One region of the Clostridium sp. 1001283B150225_161107_B6 genome, then DNA from elsewhere that is predicted to be linked to it. Evidence: riboswitches for the same ligand, from Rfam matches in the RefSeq annotation. Region 1 holds a riboswitch; each other region holds the start of a gene.
What was found. Region 1 has a riboswitch for FMN ahead of I2H39_RS09630 (ECF transporter S component). Riboswitches for the same ligand answer to the same signal wherever they lie in the genome.
Positions count from the first base shown of each region.

Region 2: it holds a riboswitch for FMN, as region 1 does, so the genes downstream of both, ribD (bifunctional diaminohydroxyphosphoribosylaminopyrimidine deaminase/5-amino-6-(5-phosphoribosylamino)uracil reductase RibD) here and I2H39_RS09630 (ECF transporter S component) in region 1, are expected to answer to the same signal.
Region 3: it holds a riboswitch for FMN, as region 1 does, so the genes downstream of both, I2H39_RS27370 (ECF transporter S component) here and I2H39_RS09630 (ECF transporter S component) in region 1, are expected to answer to the same signal.

Region 1 covers NZ_JADNMD010000003.1:249,195-255,745, reverse strand. The annotation lists gene I2H39_RS09635 (creatininase family protein) at 1-599, opposite strand, end outside; gene I2H39_RS09630 (ECF transporter S component) at 642-1,250, opposite strand; FMN riboswitch at 1,400-1,518, opposite strand; gene I2H39_RS09625 (hypothetical protein) at 1,654-1,794, shown strand; gene I2H39_RS09620 (deoxyguanosinetriphosphate triphosphohydrolase) at 1,805-3,211, shown strand; gene I2H39_RS09615 (DUF2809 domain-containing protein) at 3,280-3,666, shown strand; gene I2H39_RS09610 (SEC-C metal-binding domain-containing protein) at 3,663-5,363, shown strand; gene I2H39_RS09605 (chorismate--pyruvate lyase) at 5,386-5,559, shown strand; gene I2H39_RS09600 (sugar-binding domain-containing protein) at 5,599-6,528, shown strand.
Region 2 covers NZ_JADNMD010000006.1:138,568-145,118, forward strand. The annotation lists gene I2H39_RS15645 (peptidoglycan-binding domain-containing protein) at 1-1,095, opposite strand, end outside; gene I2H39_RS15650 (cytidylate kinase-like family protein) at 1,231-1,866, opposite strand; FMN riboswitch at 2,089-2,203, shown strand; gene ribD (bifunctional diaminohydroxyphosphoribosylaminopyrimidine deaminase/5-amino-6-(5-phosphoribosylamino)uracil reductase RibD) at 2,464-3,567, shown strand; gene I2H39_RS15660 (riboflavin synthase) at 3,549-4,229, shown strand; gene I2H39_RS15665 (bifunctional 3,4-dihydroxy-2-butanone-4-phosphate synthase/GTP cyclohydrolase II) at 4,324-5,523, shown strand; gene ribE (6,7-dimethyl-8-ribityllumazine synthase) at 5,606-6,133, shown strand; gene I2H39_RS15675 (response regulator) at 6,142-6,551, opposite strand, start outside.
Region 3 covers NZ_JADNMD010000018.1:119,718-126,268, forward strand. The annotation lists gene I2H39_RS27355 (MATE family efflux transporter) at 1-1,115, shown strand, start outside; gene I2H39_RS27360 (iron-containing alcohol dehydrogenase) at 1,185-2,369, shown strand; gene I2H39_RS27365 (nitroreductase family protein) at 2,433-3,023, shown strand; FMN riboswitch at 3,113-3,231, shown strand; gene I2H39_RS27370 (ECF transporter S component) at 3,369-3,995, shown strand; gene I2H39_RS27375 (AraC family transcriptional regulator) at 4,023-4,913, opposite strand; gene I2H39_RS27380 (AraC family transcriptional regulator) at 4,987-5,931, opposite strand; gene I2H39_RS27385 (MBL fold metallo-hydrolase) at 6,080-6,551, opposite strand, start outside.

The sequences.
Region 1 (6,551 bases):
TTATCCTTAAATGCATGCGGGATGCCTGCTTCTGAAGTCTCCAGTTTTACCAGAGACGGGTCCACGGCCATGACCATGGAGGTTTCCATTTCGCCGCCATGAAAATCCCATATATTTCCTTCGGAGATGGTGGCTGTCACATCCGGATGACTAAAGGCCCCGGATGAGAGGATGAAGGGAGATATGCCGAATTCGCTGCGGAGTTCCCGGCTTAAGACCTGTACAATGGGGGCGTTTCCTCCGTGGCAAACCAGGAAGGCCAGCTTCTTAAACCCGTGATGGACCAGGCTTGTGCTGATATCATACAGCATATGGTAATAAGTATCCGGTTTAAACGTGACAGAGCCGCAGAAATTCCTGTGCTCCGTGCTGAGTCCTACGGGGATGACCGGAAATATCAGCATGGGAAAATCCGGGTCTTCTGCTTCCAATTCCCTGCGTATATAGTCCGTCATGGCTTCTGCAATGATATCGTCCGTGCCCAGCGGCGCCTGGTTGCCGTGCTGCTCCAACGCTCCCAGGGGAATCAGTATAATGGTCTCCTCCTTGTTGACCTGCTCCATTTCTAAACGGGTTAAATCCCGATAATTCCGAATCATGTGTATATACCTCCTGATTATTTTTGGTAAGCCGGTTATTCCTTATGCCGTTCTTACAGCGGGATAAACCGCCAGAAGACGGGTGTACAGCAGATATCCCACAAAGCAGTTGAGCCCCAGTTTAATCAGGTTAAAGGGGATGGTGGCCATGAAGATGAAGGTGGTCAGATCGCTGATGGCCGGATTCACTGCGGCTACCATAGTAATCACCTGGTTCAGAGGAAGCCCCATGGCCGCTGCATACAGGGGAAGGGTGATGAAGGCATTGCAGAAGCAGGCAAACAGAGTACGGATTGGAACACTGACAACCATGGATGCAATGGCTGCACGGCGGGTCTTTCCGCCTCTTTTGTAAACAGTCCATATGGGAATTACAAATAGTGCAACCCCTATCAAATTAGCAAATTCCCCTACATACATGGAATTGGTACCCACCGTGATGAGTTTAATTATGATTTTGATGATTTCCACCCAGGCTGCAGAGACAGGCCCCATGAGAAACAGGGCGATGATGGAGGGGACATCACTGAAGTCAATCTTGTAAAAGGGCGGCATCATGGGAACGGAAAATTCCAGGGACATGAGGGCGCCGGCAACCGCAGCCAGCATACCGGTGTAGATAAGTTTCTGAATACTCCATTTTGTTTTCATAGCAAAACCTCCTTGATAAATGCTTATTATACGGTGATTCAGCAATGAATGAAGTTCCAGGTAACAAAAAATCTCAGGTTCCGGGGAACCTGAGATTAACTTCATGGTCAATATAAATAAAAGGGAATGCCTGTTACTTATATGAACAAAATTGTCTTCTCTCATCCAGACTATACTGTCGGTTTTGGAATCACACCAAATCAGCCGCATGCAGCGGGTCGCGGACTATACCGCCGGTAGGGAATCACACCCTGCCCCGAAGAACCTATTCATTTGCTTTTCTCATTTAAAATTATCACAAATAACATTGGCTGTCAACAGCAAAAGATGCAGTTTTTTGTTGCTTTTTTTACGATTTTGTTGATAATAGATATAGACGCATTTTTAAGGCTGATTCTGGCATATGAAAGGCAGATTTGACAGGGGAATCGACTTCCGATATACTAGAATGAAATGTATCCCGTTTTTTGGCCTGTCTGCAGTTGGATTTTCCAGCTGGGGCGGATGGTTTGTAAAGGACAGGACCCTGGCGGGAAACCAATAAGGAGGTAAGTATGGATTGGCAGACACTGCTTTGCGACGACCGCATCCGCAGCTACAAGAAACAGTCCTCCACGGACCTGCGGACGGAGTTTGAGAAAGATTATCACCGGATTATTGGCAGTGCATCCTTCCGGCGCCTCCAGGATAAGACCCAGGTGTTTCCTCTGGACAGAAGCGATTTCATCCGTACCAGGCTGACCCATTCCCTGGAGGTTTCATCCCTGGCCAAGTCCCTGGGACAAAACATATCGGAGAGCATCCGTACGATTATCAGGGATGAAACGTTTACGCCTGAGCATAAGGCGGCGGTGTGTGATATTCTCCAGTGTGCCGGATTGATTCATGATATTGGGAATCCTCCCTTTGGCCACTTTGGGGAGACAGCCATCCAGGATTGGTTTAAGAAGAATCTTGAGCAGCTTACTTTTAAAGGGAGAAAGCTTTCAGAGATTCTAAAGCCCCAGATGGTACAGGACTTTTGCCATTTTGAGGGCAATACCCAGGCATTCAGGGTGGTGACCAGGCTCCATTTCCTGGTGGATGAGCATGGCATGAACTTGACAAAAGCGCTTCTGGGAACTATTATCAAGTATCCGGTATCTTCCCTGGAAATTAATAAGGACAGCGGCGATATCCGTACTAAGAAGATGGGATATTTCCATGGAGACAGGGAGAACTTCCGGGATGTGCAGGCGTCAACGGGAACATTGGGAAAAAGACATCCGCTGGCATTCATATTAGAAGCAGCAGATGATATTGCCTATAAGACAGCAGATATTGAGGATGCGGTTAAGAAGGGCTGCATTTCTTATGAACGCCTTTTGGCGGAGTTAAAGGGGTATAAGGCCGGAAACCAGACAGAGCACTATATCCAGATTGTGTCATGGCTGGAGGATAAGTATGAAAAGGCCGTGAGAAAGGAATATGACAGGCCGGACCAATATGCAGTGCAGAACTGGATTATCAGTGTCCAGGGCCAGATGATTTCAGGGGTTACGGAATGTTTTGCCGGCAACTATGATTCCATTATGGAAGGTACCTATACCTGCGACCTTTTTGCAGGCACGGATGTGGAGCTGCTGATGGAGGCGCTGGGAGATATCGCATTCCGGTATGCCTTTTGTACCAGACCTATCCTGAAGCTGGAGATAGCGGCACAGACAATATTCAACTTTCTTTTGGACCGGTTTGTTGACGCTGTGATACCCTACGATACGGACCTGCCCATGACCCAGGTACAGAAAAAGCTGGTTTCCCTTATATCGGACAATTATAAGATGATATATTCCCTCTGTGCCAGGGACAAGGACGATGAGGAACGGCTGTATCTGCGGCTGCTTCTGGTGACTGACTATATCTGCGGCATGACAGACACCTTTGCCAAGGATATGTATCAGGAGCTTAATGGAATCCGTTAGAAGGCAGGAGGCGTCTGAAACAGGTATTCCGGCAAGGACGCGGTTTAAAATAGCCGGATGGAGGTCTAATGGACAGTGGAAATAAATTCAGGGCAAGATGTGGATATCTGGCTGTGGGTATTGTTGTATTTTTGATTGAGTTAATTATCGCCCTGTATGTTCACGACCATATCATCAGACCCTATATAGGGGACATGCTGGTGGTGGTGCCGGTGTACTGTTTTGTCAGGGTGTTCTTACCTGGAGGCATAAAGCGGCTGCCGCTGTATGTGTTTCTCTTTGCAGCCTGTGTGGAGGTACTGCAGTTTTTCCGCCTGGTTGAGATACTGGGGCTTGAGGGAAATGCCGCGGCCAGGATTATCCTGGGTTCAGTCTTCGACTGGAAGGATATTGCCTGTTACGGTGCAGGATGCCTGCTTATACAAATATTTGAAATTCGAAGGAGGGCCTTATGAAAGGTTATCAGTTGAAAATTACCATAAAAGGCAGTAAACCGCCTATATGGAGACGCGTGGTGGTGCCGGAGCAGTTTACGTTTTACCAGCTTCATCAGGTGATTCAGGAGGCCTTTGGCTGGTGTGATTACCATTTGCACGAGTTTGAGTTTAAGAAACTGGGGCTGCTTGTAAGGGACCTGGAAGAGGAAGACGATTTTGCGGAGCTTTGCAGCAGTGAGGTGCTGGAGGAAGGAACACCTATTGGAACCCTCATAACAGAGAACCCTCGTTTTGTATATATCTATGACTTTGGGGACGCATGGGAACACCAGATTCTCATGGAGAAGGAAGTGGAGTATGAAGGCAGTCTTCCCCAGGTGTTAAAATATAAGGGGGACAATATTCCGGAGGACTGCGGCGGCATAGGCGGTTACTATGACCTGCTGGACCAGCTGTCTGACCCTGAGGCAGAGGAACATGACATGATGGAAAACTGGGCCCGCCAGCAGGGAATGGGCGAGTATGACCTGGATGCAGTTAATGCCAGGTTGAAGGCAAATCCGGCATTTAAACAGGAGGCAGCAGGAAACGGACAGCAGGATGCAGCCCGGCAGCAGAAGACAGCGGGGCAGCAGAAGGCCGGTAAGCAGGAATCTCTAAAACCCGCACCTCCAAAGACCGCACCGCAGGCAGTCCATAGTCTGGAGGACCTTTTCTCCAGATTTGAAAAGGCTGAGCTTCTGCGCATTGCCAGAGTACACCATATTGGAGGCTGCGATGAGCTGGGAAAGAATAAGCTGGCCCCTGCACTGGCAGCTGCCCTGCTGGATACGCAGCGCATGGCGGGTTTCTTCGGTACCTTAAGCGATGAGGGTGCGGCGGAGTTTGAAAAAGCTGCCGCAGCCGGAGGTATGGAATACCAGGGAGACCTGGATGCTCTCAGATTTCTGCATTACGGCGGTTACTGCGGATTTACCAGCATGGGAACAGCAGTTGTTCCGTCAGATGTGGCAAAAGCGTACTATGAGCTGGATACGGAGAAATTCCAGTCTGAGCGTCATTACCGCAGCCAGGTGTGGGCTTGCTGTAAGGCAGCGGTCTACCTTTACGGCGCTGCGGATGCAGGTCAGGTGGAGACAATCTGCAAAGCGGCTGGCTGTGAGGCAAAAGCCGGTGATATTACCCGTCTTTACCAGGAGATGAAAGGAATCTGGACTGATTTTGCTTATTGGAACGGCCGGTTTATTGACTGGGAACTGGTTCAGGGAGACAGCTATAAAGATGTTTTGAATTATCAGAGAGGCAAGGAGTTCTATGTGCCCAATGCCGCACAGGTAAAGGAGATTGCCAGAACAGGTGCAGTGGAGCTTAAAAAGCATATCCGGCCATTAAAGGCATTTTTCCTGGCCATGGTGGGCTGCGACGAGGAGACTGCCCAGGAGGCAGCGTCCTCCATTCATCATCATGTAAGACTGGGGACAACGCCCAAAGTAGTAGAAGATATCATGGAGCATTTTGGACTGAACCTGGATTCACAGGAAAAGATGAATGGATTCGATGAAATCATGGAACAGGTATGGAGGGAAACCAGGACGGTTGGCGGCTGTGGCTACAGCCGGGCGGAGCTGGATGCCAAGACAGCCCGGATTGACCCGGATGCGCCCTGTCCCTGCGGCAGCGGTAAGCGCTACCGCCAGTGCTGCGGCCGGAAATAAAAAGCGGAGGTGTGAAGCAGCCATGTTTGAACGTGTGGATTACAGAGTGGAACGGATTGACGGGGATTACGCCTATCTGAAGCGGGCGGATGCTCCGGATGACGATGAGAAATGCGTTGCCAGGGCTCTTCTGCCTGATGGTATCAACGAGGGCAGCAGGCTGGCGTATGAGATGCTGGAGTATACGCTTCTGTAACATGCCGGAGCGGTTGCGGCGATATGGATAAGAGGCAGTATGGATAAGAAGACAGAACGTCTGGTCGGTGTGGCCAGAATGTATTACGAGCAGGACAGGACCCAGAATGAGATTGCAGGCAGATACGGCATATCCCGCCCCATGGTCAGCAAGCTTTTGAAGGAGGCGCGGGACAGAGGCATTGTGTCCATCCGTATATGCGCCCCGCAGGAGGAATCCGGCAGCCCATTGTCCCTCATGGAGCTGGTGGGGCGCTGCTTCGGGATTTACGATGGTGTGGCTGTGCCTGACGGACCCAATGACCAGACCACCAATGAGGCGGTGGCAGAGGCAGCTATCACCTGTCTGGCGGAGCTGGGAGGCTCCAGCCTGGGCATTGGATGGGGCCATATCATAGGGGATGTGGTAAAGCAGATGGAGCAGAGGGAAAAGCTGGTGCCAATAGGAAACTTTGTCTGCCCCCTCATAGGAAACGGCGGTGTGGGACTTAAGAATTACCATTCCAACGAGCTGGTGCGTTCCATTGCAGAGCACAGCGGGGCCCAGCCCAGATTTATCTATTCTCCGGCCTGTGTTCTTTCTGAGCAGGAGCTGAAACTGACAAAGGAGCTGGACACCTATCGTGAGATATATGGTGTGTGGGAAAAATTGGATGTGGCCCTGGTCAATATCGGGAATTTTCCTTCTGTTCCGGATTTCGCGTCGGAGGCCAGATATGGGGACCTGCTCATACGCCATAAGGCAGTGGGACGTATCCTGAATTATTTCATGGACAGCGAGGGACATATCATCCGGTCGGATACGGATTACGCCATCCAGATTCCGCTGGAACTTCTGTCCAGGACAAGGCATGTGGTGGGAATCTGCTCAGCCAATACCAGTCCCAAGGCATTCAGGGGAGCTTTGAAGACTGGTTACATGAAACATTTTATTGCGCCTGAGCATGTGGTCAGGGAAGCGCTGGAATGAGGCGGGGACAGATAAGAACATAG
Region 2 (6,551 bases), on a different contig from region 1:
CACCCTGGGAATGGCTGTGTAAACCGTTGCGATTTCATCCAGCTGTTCCTGCATCTGCCGCACCTTATCCCCGGAACTTCCTATGGTCAGGTCATTTCCCGGCCAGGAGGCCGGAATCCCGGATATCTGCTCCGCCGTATTCACATAGATGCTGTCCCCGTAAAAATGACGGAGAATCTCAATGGGACTGTACCCCTGCTCTCCAAGGGAACAGGAGCCCCACTGTGTCATCCAGTTGGGGCACTGGACCTGGCGTCCGTCACAGTACTGGGTCAGGATAGGCTGTCTCACCCCGGGACGGGACAGGTAGTTGTCAAATATCTCATCCACTATCAGGTTGATGCTCTCAAATATATTTCTCCCGTATATCCACTTGTGGTCAAAGGCAGTGGAGGATGTAATGGTAAAATCATAGCCCTGGTTCCTGTACCACTCCGTGTATACACGGTTCAGGGTAAAGGACATGATTGCCAGCACATTGGCTGTTATGGTAGCCCTGGGCCAGGTGGAATAGATTTCGCTGGAAGCCACATTCTTTATGTAGTCCCTGTAGGGCACATAATAATCCTTGGCCGTGCTGTCCGTGGGAACCCCGTCGTGGACCACCACAGTCTGAGGCACCACCACCCGGCTGAGTACGATTTCCCCGCTTTCGTTCACTGGCTTTATCTCTGCTTCCGCTATCTTTGGAGGATAATTCCCATACAGGGTATGGTCCGGTATTACCACCGGGTCTTCGGGAGGCGTTTCCCCGCCAGCCGGCGTCATGCCGGCTGGCTGGATGGCCGTTGCGTCTGCCAGTATCTCGGTGCCGGATATGGCCAGAGGCTCAAAGCCCTCTGCCTCCACCATCACATTGTATTCCGAATAGGGCTGGATAATACTCGGTTCCAGGCTGTATTCCACAGGGGGAGCCGGAAGCTGTACCTGTTCTGTCTGACCGGAGCTGTTGGTAGTCAGCTGCTCCACTGTGCGGTCCGGTTCTCCTTTATAGCTGATGGTGACCCTGGCGTTCTGTATGGGAAAATTGTTCTGTATGTTGATTACGTTAATCTGCAGCAGTCCACTGGATGTCCGTTCTGGATTGGTTGCCATGTAATACCTCGCAATTTCTTTTCATTACCTAAATATAATACTGACCATCCTATTATATGCATACATTTTCAATCATGCTCTAAACCGGAAACGCACAGAAAGAGAGCAGGCATCAGCCTGCTCCCTTACAGCTCATTACAGTTCATACTCCTTAATCCGCAAATAAGCCCGTATAGCCTCCATGGCCCCCTCTGTTCCCAGGGATGCCGTATTCAGCATCAGGTCATAATTCTCCACATTCTCCCAGTCCCGGCCCGTATAGTACCGGTGGTAATCCCTTCGTTCCCTGTCAATGCGCTTGATGTTCTTCCTGATATCCTTAGGCTCATAATACCCCAATTCACTGATTCGCTTTTCCCGGTATTCCATGTCCGCATACAGGAATACCCTTACCAGCCCTTCCGTGCCCTCCAGCACATAATCAGCGCAGCGTCCCATGATGACGCAGCTCTCCTCCGCTGCCAGCTTGCGTATGACTTCAGACTGGAACCGGAACAGATTGTCCGCCGACACCAGGTCGGAACCAAAGGAAGGGCTCCCCTTTTCCGGAGTCAGGCTCTTGACAATCTTATACAGGAGCTTGTTACCTGCCTTCTCATCTGCCAGATAATAATAGCTCTCCTTGATGCCGCTCTGGTCTGAATTCATACGCAGGATATTCTTGTCATAGAAATGGATTCCCAGTTCCTTGGCCAGCCTGGAGCCGATTTCACTGCCGCCGCTGCCGTACTGTCTGCCAATGGTCACAATGAGTTTCTTTCCTTCCTTCATACGCCCATCCTCCTGTTCTGACAGCGCAGGCTCACGCCTGCTTCCATGGTTTGCTTTCATGGTTTTATTATATCACAATGCGTTCTAACATTTAACAGTTATTCCTGGTTTTTCCCAAGTTTGCCCTCCATCATTTTCCGGAAAACTCCAAATCCATGCATCCATGACGAAAATCCTTCTTGACATACCGCCATACAGTGTTTATAATAACACTCAATTGAATCATATCTTCAGGGCAGGGTGCAATTCCCTACCGGTGGTACAGCCCACGAGCCGCAAGGCATGATTCGGTGAAACTCCGAAGCCGACAGTACAGTCTGGATGAAAGAAGATAAAAGAATGGCATGGATGCGTTTACCCGCTTCCCATGGCTGACCGACAGTGCCCTGGAATGACTATCATTCCAGGGCTTTTGTGTGTCTCCCATGTTCCCTATATCTTTTTTGCAGGCACATAATCCTGTGCCGGCGGCTTCACATGTTCTGCCTTGAACGATACGGTTCAAGGCATTTTTTATTGCAGGATTCACGGCAATCAACCAGGGACGGACCATGGCAGCCCCATGCAGGTCCCGTATTATGTAAAGGAGGCGCTGTATTGAACGATACTGATTACATGTCCATGGCACTGAAACTGGCGGAAAAGGGCCGCGCAGGAGTCAGCCCCAATCCAATGGCAGGGGCTGTCATTGTGAAGGAGGGCCGCATCATCGGGCAGGGCTGCCATCTTTTTTTCGGCGGTCCCCACGCTGAACGGAACGCCCTGGCATCCCTGACCGAATCTCCCAGGGGAGCCACCCTGTATGTAACCTTAGAGCCCTGCTGTCACCACGGCAAGACCCCTCCCTGCACGGACGCCATCGTGAAAAGCGGCATCCGGCGGGTTGTGATTGGTACAAAGGACCCCAATCCCATGGTATCCGGCAAGGGCGCAGAAATTTTAATAAGCCATGGCATAGAGGTAACAGAAGGCGTGCTGGAAGAGGCGTGCAGGGAAATCAATCATGTATTCTTCCACTATATAAAGACCGGACGCCCTTTTGTGGTCATGAAATATGCCATGACGCTGGACGGCAAGACAGCCACCTGCGCCGGACATTCCCGGTGGATTACCGGAGAGCGCTCACGCCGCAGGGTCCATGAGGACAGAAACAGGTATTCCGCTGTCATGTGCGGGGTGGGAACCATACTGGCCGATGATTCCCTCCTTACCTGCCGCCTCCCGGATACCAGGAATCCGGTCCGGATTATCTGTGATTCACGGCTTCGCACGCCGCCGGACTCCCAGGTTGCCGCTACCTGTTCCCAGGCCAGGACCATACTGGCTACCTGCTGTGCTGACAGGAAGGCATGGCTTCCCTATGAGGAAAAGGGCTGTGAAATCCTCCTCCTTCCGTCCAGGGAGGGGCACACGGACCTGAATGCGCTGACAGAACATCTGGGGCGGATGGGCATTGACAGCATATTGTTGGAAGGCGGGGCCTCCCTCAGCTGGTCCGCCCTTTCCCAGGGAATTGTAAACAGGGTCCAGGCCTACATTTCCCCAAAACTCTTTGGGGGCGCATCCGCCAAAACACCGGTGGGCGGCAGCGGCGTACAATTTCCATACCAGGGCTTCACCCTGGGAAAGACCAGAATCACGGCTTTGGATGAAGATATTCTCATAGAAGGGGAGGTTAGGCCATGTTCACAGGAATCATAGAAGAAACCGGAATTCTGCTGTCTGTTCAGGGGGGTGCATCCGGTTCCCGCCTGGTCATCAAGGCCGGCAGGATTCTGGAGGATATAAAAAAAGGGGACAGCATTGCTGTCAACGGCGTCTGCCTTACGGCCTCTTCCTTTGACTCCGGCTGTTTTTCCGCGGATGTGATGCCCGAAACCCTGAATCGTTCCAGCCTGGGACAGCTGCCCCTTAAAAGCCTCCTTAACCTGGAGAGGGCCATGATGGCCGGCGGCAGGTTCGGCGGACATATTGTAACCGGCCATATTGACGGCACCGGGACCATTACCAGTATTAGGCGCGACGGCAATGCCCTTTGGTATACCATCTGCTGCGCCCCGTCTATCCTGCGTCTTATCATTGAAAAGGGCTCCATCGCCATAGACGGCGTCAGCCTTACGGTTGCCCGGGTACGGGAACGGGATTTCAGCGTATCCCTGATTCCGCATACAGCCTCCCGCACCACCCTTGGCTCCCTGAAACCCGGCTGCAGGGTCAACCTGGAAAATGACTGCGTGGGGAAATACATTGAAACCCTGATAAAAATGCCTCCCCCTTCCCAAAACACGGCAGAACCGGACACTGCACACAGGAATACAGGCGCCAAAATCACACCGGAATTACTGAAACAATACGGCTTTTAAGAAGTACCGGAACAGGAAAACAGAACGCAGGACAACCGGATTGTCCCTGTTAAAAACAAGAGGAGAACTAACAACCATGGAAGAACTCAATGCCATAAAAGGATTCAACACCATAGAAGAAGTGCTGGAGGACCTGCGCCAGGGTAAAATCGTACTGGTAACAGACGATGAAGACAGGGAAAACGAAGGCGACTTTATCTGCGCCGCCCAGTACGCCACCACGGAAAACGTGAATTTCATGGCCGTACACGGCAGGGGCCTTATCTGTATGCCCATGAGCATGGAGCTGTGCAGAGAGCTTAAATTCCCCCAGATGGTATCCCACAATTCCGATAACCATGAAACAGCCTTTACCGTGTCCATTGACCATGTCAGCACCACCACCGGCATTTCCGCAGCCGAACGGGGCGTGACAGCCAGGCAGTGCGCCAGTGCCCAGGCCCGCCCTGAAGATTTCCGGCGGCCGGGCCACATGTTTCCTCTGACAGCCCGCAAAAACGGTGTGCTGGAACGGAACGGCCATACCGAAGCCACCGTTGACCTGATGCGCCTGGCCGGTCTCAGGGAATGCGGGCTTTGCTGTGAAATCATGAAGGAGGACGGAACCATGATGCGCATGCCCCAGCTCCTTCAATGCGCCGTGCAATGGAATATGAAAATCACCACCATCAAGGCATTGCAGGACTACCGCAAGCAGCACGACAAGCTGGTGGAATGCGCGGCCGTGACCCGTATGCCCACCCGTTACGGCACCTTTAAGGCTTACGGCTACCGGAATCTGCTGAATGGTGAACATCATGTGGCCTTAGTAAAAGGAGAGATTGGGGACGGACAGGACCTGTTGTGCCGTGTCCACTCGGAATGCCTGACCGGCGATGCCTTTGGCTCCCTGCGCTGCGACTGCGGACAGCAGTTTGCAGCCGCCATGTCCCGGATTGAACAGGAAGGCAGGGGCGTGCTTCTCTACATGCGCCAGGAGGGAAGGGGCATCGGCCTTCTCAATAAACTCCGGGCCTATGAACTCCAGGACCAGGGCATGGATACCCTGGACGCCAACCTGGCTCTGGGATTTCCGGGGGATTTGCGGGAATATTTCATAGGCGCCCAGATATTAAGGGACCTGGGTGCCAGAACACTGCGGCTGCTGACCAACAACCCGGATAAGGTATACCAGCTCTCCGGCTTTGGCCTGGATATCAGAGAACGTGTTCCCATCCGGATGGCCCCCACGGACCACGACCTATTCTATTTGAAGACAAAGGAACAGCGCATGGGGCATTTCATGCATTATTAAAATATAAAATAAAAGTGTATCACTATGATGCACCACCGTTTAAACAGCCAGTTATCACAGACACAGAAAAGGAGAATCCGCAATGTATATATTAGAAGGAAAGCTTGTTCCAAAAAAAATAAGGGTAGGCATTGTTGCCTCCCGTTTCAACGAATTCATCACCTCAAAGCTCCTGTCCGGGGCCCTGGACTGTCTGACCCGCCATGAGGTGCCGGAGGACAATATCACAGTTGCCTGGGTTCCGGGCGCCTTTGAGATTCCGCTCATTGCCTCCCGTATGGCTGCCAGCGGGCGCTGCGACGCCGTCATATGTCTGGGCGCCGTCATCCGGGGCAGCACCAGCCATTACGACTATGTGTGCAGTGAGGTTTCCAAGGGCATTGCCCAGACCTCCCTTGCCACAGGAGTCCCGGTCATGTTCGGTGTGCTGACCACGGAGAACATTGAGCAGGCCATTGAACGGGCCGGGACAAAAGCAGGCAACAAGGGCTATGACTGCGCTGCGGGAGCCATTGAGATGGTGAATCTGATACATGAAATTGACGGGGAGACGGCCGGCAGCAGCCTGTCCGGCACCTCTCCTGTTCAGGATGGACCTAACCGCCCATAATCCCACTTTTATAAATGCTTTTTCAGCTCATCCAGCACTGCCTCCATATCCAGAGGCTTTACCAGATATCCATTCATCCCTGCCTCAAATGCCCTGGCCTTATCCTCCTCAAAGGCATTGGCCGTCATGGCAAGTATGGGGATGCTGCCCATACCGTCACCCTCCATGGCCCGGATAGTCCTGGTGGCCTCCAGTCCATCCATCAGGGGCATGCGGATATCCATGAGCACCGCGGAAAAATACCCGGCCCCCCTGGACCGATACAGGTTCACTGCCTCCTGTCCGTCCTCTGCTGTTTCCACTTCCATGCCCCGCATCTCCAGGAGGGTCCTGGCGATTTCCCGGTTCAGCTCATTGTCATCCGCCAGCAGCACCCTGCAGCCTGCAAAGTCCTCCCGTTCCTTTTGCGCTGTCTCCT
Region 3 (6,551 bases), on a different contig from region 1:
GGGAAACCATAGGCACCCTGTTTTCCCTGTCGGCCGGGGCTGCAGTGCTGGTGACACTGGCAGGGCTGGCCGTCTATCCCCCTGTATTCAGACTGCTGGGCGTGCCGGAGGCCGCCATGAAGGATGCCTGTGACTATATGTTTATCATTTGCTGCGGGACCATCTGCGTCTTTGGCTACAATGCTGTATGCGCCGTCATGCGGGGCATGGGGGATTCCCGGAGCCCCCTGTATTTTGTCCTGGTGGCAACGGCGGTGAACATCATACTGGACATCCTGCTGGTGGGGGTATGGGGGATGGGGACAAAGGGCGCTGCCTATGCCACTGTTTTCTCCCAGGGCCTGTCCTTTGCGGTTTCCGTGGTTCATCTGCGGAGGCGGGATTTTGTCTTTGATTTCAGGCGGAGGAGCTTTGCTGTAAAATGGGACAGGCTGGTATCCATTCTGTCAGTGGGGCTGCCGTCCGCCGTACAGATGGTGGTGGTCAATCTCTCCTATCTGCTGATAACCGGTATGTTCAATGCCCATGGCATGGAGGTGGCTGCCGCTGCGGGAATCGGACTCAAAGTCAATACCTTTGCAGGCATGCCCTGCTGGGCTGTGGGGCAGGCTGTGACAGCCATGACGGGCCAGAACATGGGGGCAGGTGAGACGGGACGCGTAAGGGAGACAGTGAGGACAGGGCTGGCGATTAATCTGGCGGTTACGCTGTGCGCGGTCCTGGCAGTCCAGGTATATGCGGTCCCCATCCTGTCCCTGTTTGCGCCTTCTGACCAGGCTGTGGTCCAATACGGCGTCCTGTATCTGCGCATCTGCTGCTGTGCCAACAGTCTGGTATATGCGGTCATGTATACCTACGATTCCTTTGCCACCGGCGTGGGAGCTGCCTATGTGGCAATGGCCAACTCCCTGTTTGACTCTGTGGTGGCGCGCCTGGCCCTCAGCTGGCTGCTGGGTTCCCTGATGGGGCTTGGGTTTACGGGAATATGCCTGGGGCAGGCCCTTTCGCCCCTGCTGCCCGCCCTGGCAGGAGCCTGGTATTTCAGGTGGGGAAGATGGGAAAAGAAAATGGGAGAGGCAAAAGAAGGGCAAGGGAAAAACAGACAGCAGATTTAAGTGGAAAAACACCCCTGATTTATGTATAATGAAGACAGCAATAAACGCGGCATGAAGGAGGTTTACATAATGGAGAATTTTGAGTTTTTCACACCCACCAGGATGATATTCGGAAAGGATACCCATCTGCAGGTAGGAAAGATTGTAAAGGAATATGGATTTAAGAAGGTGCTGGTGCATTTCGGCGGGGCCAGCGCTAAGAAGACAGGACTTCTGGATGCGGTTACAGGTGCCCTTGAGGCGGAGGGAATACAGTATGTAACGCTGGGGGGCGTGCAGGCCAATCCCACCCTGGCAAAGGCAAAGGAGGGCATCAGCCTGTGTCTGAGGGAGGGAGTGGACCTGGTGCTGGCTGTTGGAGGAGGAAGCGTGATTGATTCTTCCAAGTGTATAGCAGACGGCGCAGGGAATCCGGATGTGGATGTATGGACCTATTTCCGCCAGGAGGCGGTTCCGGCCAAGGCCCTGCCGGTCGGCGTTATCCTCACCCTGTCTGCATCCGGCAGCGAGATGAGCGCTTCCTGTGTGATTACAAACGAAGAAAATGGCTTTAAGCGGGGTTTTAACAGCTTGACCCACCGCCCCCTGTTTTCCATCTGCAACCCGGAGCTGACCTGCACGGTAAGCAGATACCAGACAGCCTGCGGCACGGTGGACATCATGATGCACACCCTGGAACGGTATTTCAGCAAGACCAGGGACACGAATCTGACGGACCGAATAGCCGAGGCCCTGTTAAAATCCACGGTGGAGGCTGGCAGGATTGCCGATAAGGAGCCGGATAACTATGAGGCCAGGGCCGCCCTTATGTGGGGAGGAAGCCTATCCCATAACGGACTGACAGGGGCAGGAAGGAATTTCTTCATGCAGGTGCACCAGCTGGAGCATGAGCTTTCCGGCATGTACCCCTCCATTGCCCATGGGGCTGGTCTGGCAGCTCTGTGGCCATCCTGGGCCAGGTTTGTGTGTCCTTCCGATGTAAACCGTTTTGCCCAATATGCGGTCCAGGTGTGGAACATAGACATGGATTTTGACTGTCCCATGAACACGGCACTGGCGGGAATCCGGGCCACGGAGGATTTTTACAAGAGTCTGGGTATGCCCTCCTCCCTGAGGGAACTGGGCGTGGAGGAAGAACGCCTGGAAGAGATGGCTTGGAAATGCACCAACATGGGTAAACGCACCCTGCCGGGTATACGGGAACTGGGCAAGGAAGAGATGATGGAAATTTACAGGATGGCCATGGGGGAGTAGGGAGCATGGGCATGCAGTGTCCGCAGGAGTTTGGCATACCAGGAAACAATAAGGAGACAGGGAATGGATGCAATTGACAGCCGCAGAAGCATACGCAGGTTTTCAGACAGGGAGATACCGGAAGAGGTTATCTGTAAAATTATAGAAAGCGGGATAAAGGCCCCGTCAGCCAAGAACAGGCAGCCGTGGAGATTTATGGTTATCCAGGGACAGGCCAAGGCGGACATGCTGAAGGCGTTCCGGGCCGGCATCCAGCGGGAGAAGACAGGCCGGGCGCTGCTGCCGGACAGCAGCAGACACCTGGGAGGCGCGGAGTACACGGTCCGAATCATGGAACAGGCGCCTGTGGTTATATTTGTTTTGAATCCGGAAGGAAAAGGGCTGTTTGCTCCCCTGAACGATGAAGACCGGATTTATGAGCTCTGTAATATCCAGTCTGTCAGCGCTGCCATTGAAAATATGCTTTTGGAAGCAGCGGACATGGGAATCGGCAGTCTGTGGATTTGCGACATATTTTTTGCCTATGAGGAGCTGTGCAGATGGATGGACTGCGGGGATGAGCTGGTGGCGGCCGTGGCCTTTGGCTATGGGGAGGAGTCCCCGTCCTCCCGTCCCCGCAAAGGGCTGGAGGATGTAGTGGTCTGGAAACAGTAAGTCCGAACATTAAGCCTGAAATGCAGAAATTATGGCGCGGCCTATTGCCAAGCGCCTCCATGTGTGCTATGATGCAGCTATAATAAAATAAAGTTCTTCGGGGCAGGGTGTGATTCCCTACCGGCGGTAATAGTCCGCGACCCGCTACGGCGGCTGATTTGGTGCGATTCCAAAACCGACAGTATAGTCTGGATGAGAGAAGAAGATGTGTAAGCGGTAGATGAACAGGCCCCGGATTATTTGCGTATCCGGGGCTTTTATAGTGCACGCATTCCGAAGGACATGTATCGCACGTAAGCAGCCAAAATACGGCTGCCAAGTGCTCATAACTAGGAGGATAGGAAAATGAAACAGAATCGTTTGCTTAGTGTAAGGAATGTAACCGTCATGGCCATGTTTGGCGCTCTGGCGGCAGTGCTTATGATTTTTGAGGTGCCGCTGCCATTTATAGCACCGTCGTTTTACGGCATGGACATCAGCGAGGTGCCGGTGCTGGTGGGAACCTTTGCCCTGGGTCCTGTGGCAGGCGTTGTCATGGAGCTGGTGAAAATTTTGGTGAAGCTGATACTGAAGCCAACCAGTACCGGATTTGTGGGTGAGTTTGCCAATTTCTGCTTTGGATGCTCCCTCGTGCTTCCGGCCGGTATTATCTACAGGCTTAAGAAGACAAAGAAAGGGGCAGTTATGGGAATGGCAGCAGGAACCGTGATTATGACAATCGTGGCAGTGATACTCAATGCAGTTGTCATGCTGCCTTTCTATTCCCACTTTATGCCCCTTGACACCATCATTGCGGCTGGCGCAGCCATTAACCCTGCTATCAGCAACGTATGGACATTCGTAATCCTGGCCGTGGGCCCCTTTAATATACTGAAGGGAGCCATTGTAAGCCTGCTCACCGCCCTGGTTTATAAGAGGGTCAGCGTCATCATCCATTCGGATTCAGGAAGACGGGCGGTTAAGGCTTCTTAAGGACAGACAACAGGCATGTGACGGGTATCAGCCGCGGGAGGGGGCCTGTTTTACCGGAATCATCTCAATATACCCCCTGGCCCCAACCGGTTCCAGCTGAATCCTGGGATTTTCAGGGTCGGGAACCAGGCCGATGACCGACAGGTCGTACCGGTCCATGGCTGTCTGAACCATCTGAATGGCCTGGCAGAAGTCCTCTTCCTCAAAGGGCTCTCCCTGAAACATGAGGTACCTGGCGGCAGGCAGCTCAATTATATCAAAACCCTCAGGCACAGGGCCGCTGTAGTCCGGGGCAACTTCCACACCCTGTACATACAGGGAGGTTCCCTCCGGGCGGTACTGCCTGGGAAGCCAGAGGCATACCGGTTCCCCGCTGATGGACCTGATGCTGGTGAGAAGCCCCCACACGTCACAGCCGGCTTCATTGCAGTAGGTCCAGTAATCCTCTGCGTTTACGCCGCGTTTAAGTATGACTTTGCGGGCTGGTTTTTCAATGACCTGAATAAATACATTTTTAATTTGTTCCATATTCACTGGCTCCTTTTCTATGAATCTGTATTTTACGCCGTAGGGGGTCATCAGATAAAGGGGTACGGGATGTGCGGCGTACTCGCGGGGATTACAGCCAAATTCCCGGTGAAATGCCCTCTGATACCCGTCCACGCTTCCGAATCCCATGTCAAATGCGGCATCAATGATTCTGCAGTCCTCATCCCGCAGCCGCAGGGCGGAACGGGACAGCTTGAGGCGCCGGATATAGTCAGCCGGTGAAAGTCCGGTCAGCTCCTTAAAAAGCCTGGCAGAATACCAGGGAGAAAAATGGGAGGCTTCCGATAAATCAGCCAATGAAATGGCTTCCTGCCAATGGCTCTCTATATAATCCTGCATTCTCTGGACTGCTTCTATCCGCTCTTTCATCTGTATCACCTCCTGCATTTAAGATTATACTGAACCGGGAAAAGGAATTCTCGACTATTCTTGCACAGATTGGCTATAAGATGGGAATCCAGTATTCAATCAGACTCTTTCCGTCCTGCCCTGTTTTTTCCCCGTATTTTGCAAAGTCATACATGGCTTCGCTGTTTAACCGGCAGGTGGATTGGGGAAACCACACTTTATAGATGTATTCAGCCACAGGCTGCAGGCTGTCCTCACACCGTCCCCTGAAGCAGAACACAATATATCGGGAGGCGGGAAGCACCTTCCGCACCATTCCCGCCGGAAGGTCTGCCTGGACGCCGGTGCTGCGGACTCCGGAAAAGGGCCGGGAGGCATTCCGGATTTGGGCGTCAGTACAAGAGGGAGAGGTATCCCGGATTTGGGCGGCAGCATAATAATCAAAGGCCGGCTGTCTTTTTCCATCCATATCCCAATTCGTGTAATCATTGAGCCCAATGAGAAATTCCATCTCGGTCCGGCCCGGAATCAGATGCTTTTTTGCATGTATCCGCCGCCAGCAGGTTCCTATAACAAAAAATCCCAGGCGCGTATTTCTGCAATAGCCGGCCAGACAGATGGCCTCGCTGTCAGCGGTCCGTATATCCATCACCGCGTCTCCTCTCAGATAATCCTTCCCGTCCACCGTGAATTTTAACTGGAATGGATGGAAGTCCCCCCTTTTCCTGAATGCATCAGGACTGCATCTGAATACGGATTTAAAACCAGCGCTGAAGGAACGCTGGGTTTCATATCCCGCGGACAGGGCTATATCCAGAATGGGCCTGCCGGTAAAGACCAGCGCCCTGGCAGCTTCGGTGAGCCGCCTTCTCTGGATGTAGCCATGTACGGTAAAGCCTGTGATGCTTACAAACATTTTGCTCAGATGGTATTTCGAATAATTTGCCTGCCTGGCCACGCTGTCAAGGGTCAGGTCTTCTTCCAGATGGCTGTCTATATAGTCCACAGCCTCCCGGATGGTTTCAAGATTTGTCTTCATGTTTATCACCCCTATCCAGTATATAATATCTGCATCCGCGAAGTTTCACATTTCTTGCGCATATAAGCAGAAAAATCACCACGGAACATAAAACCGTGGTGATTTCGCATCTCATGATATGACCATGCAATACCGTATACCCTTCAGGTTACAGGGGAATGATTTCACCGTCATCCGGCACAAGCAGGTTGCCGTGATAGTACTGCCTGCCTTCGGATGTATAAAGGGATTTGCGCTCTGCCAGGTGTTTGTCCTCGGTATGCCATAATACAAGGTTGGGGATGGAGAGTTCCTCCCCCAGCTCGCAGGCCTCCTTCACCGTGCTGTGGTGCTTTTCGTAGGGCTCGAATATCTCACGGTCCCGGTACAGACAGAATGCCTCGTGGAGCAGCCAGTCGCTGCCCTCCACATAGGGGCGGCACTCTGCATTATAGGGTTCGTCGCCTGCGCAGGTGAATCTGCGGCCGTTTTTCAGGATGGTGGTAAAACCGAACTGTCTGGCCTTGGTAGACAGGATGTCAAAGAAGGTGACATCATAGTCCAGGATACGGACTGTCTCGCCGTCCTCCACAGGCACCAGGAAAATGCGGCTTCCAATCATCTTATAAAACTTGCCCTGA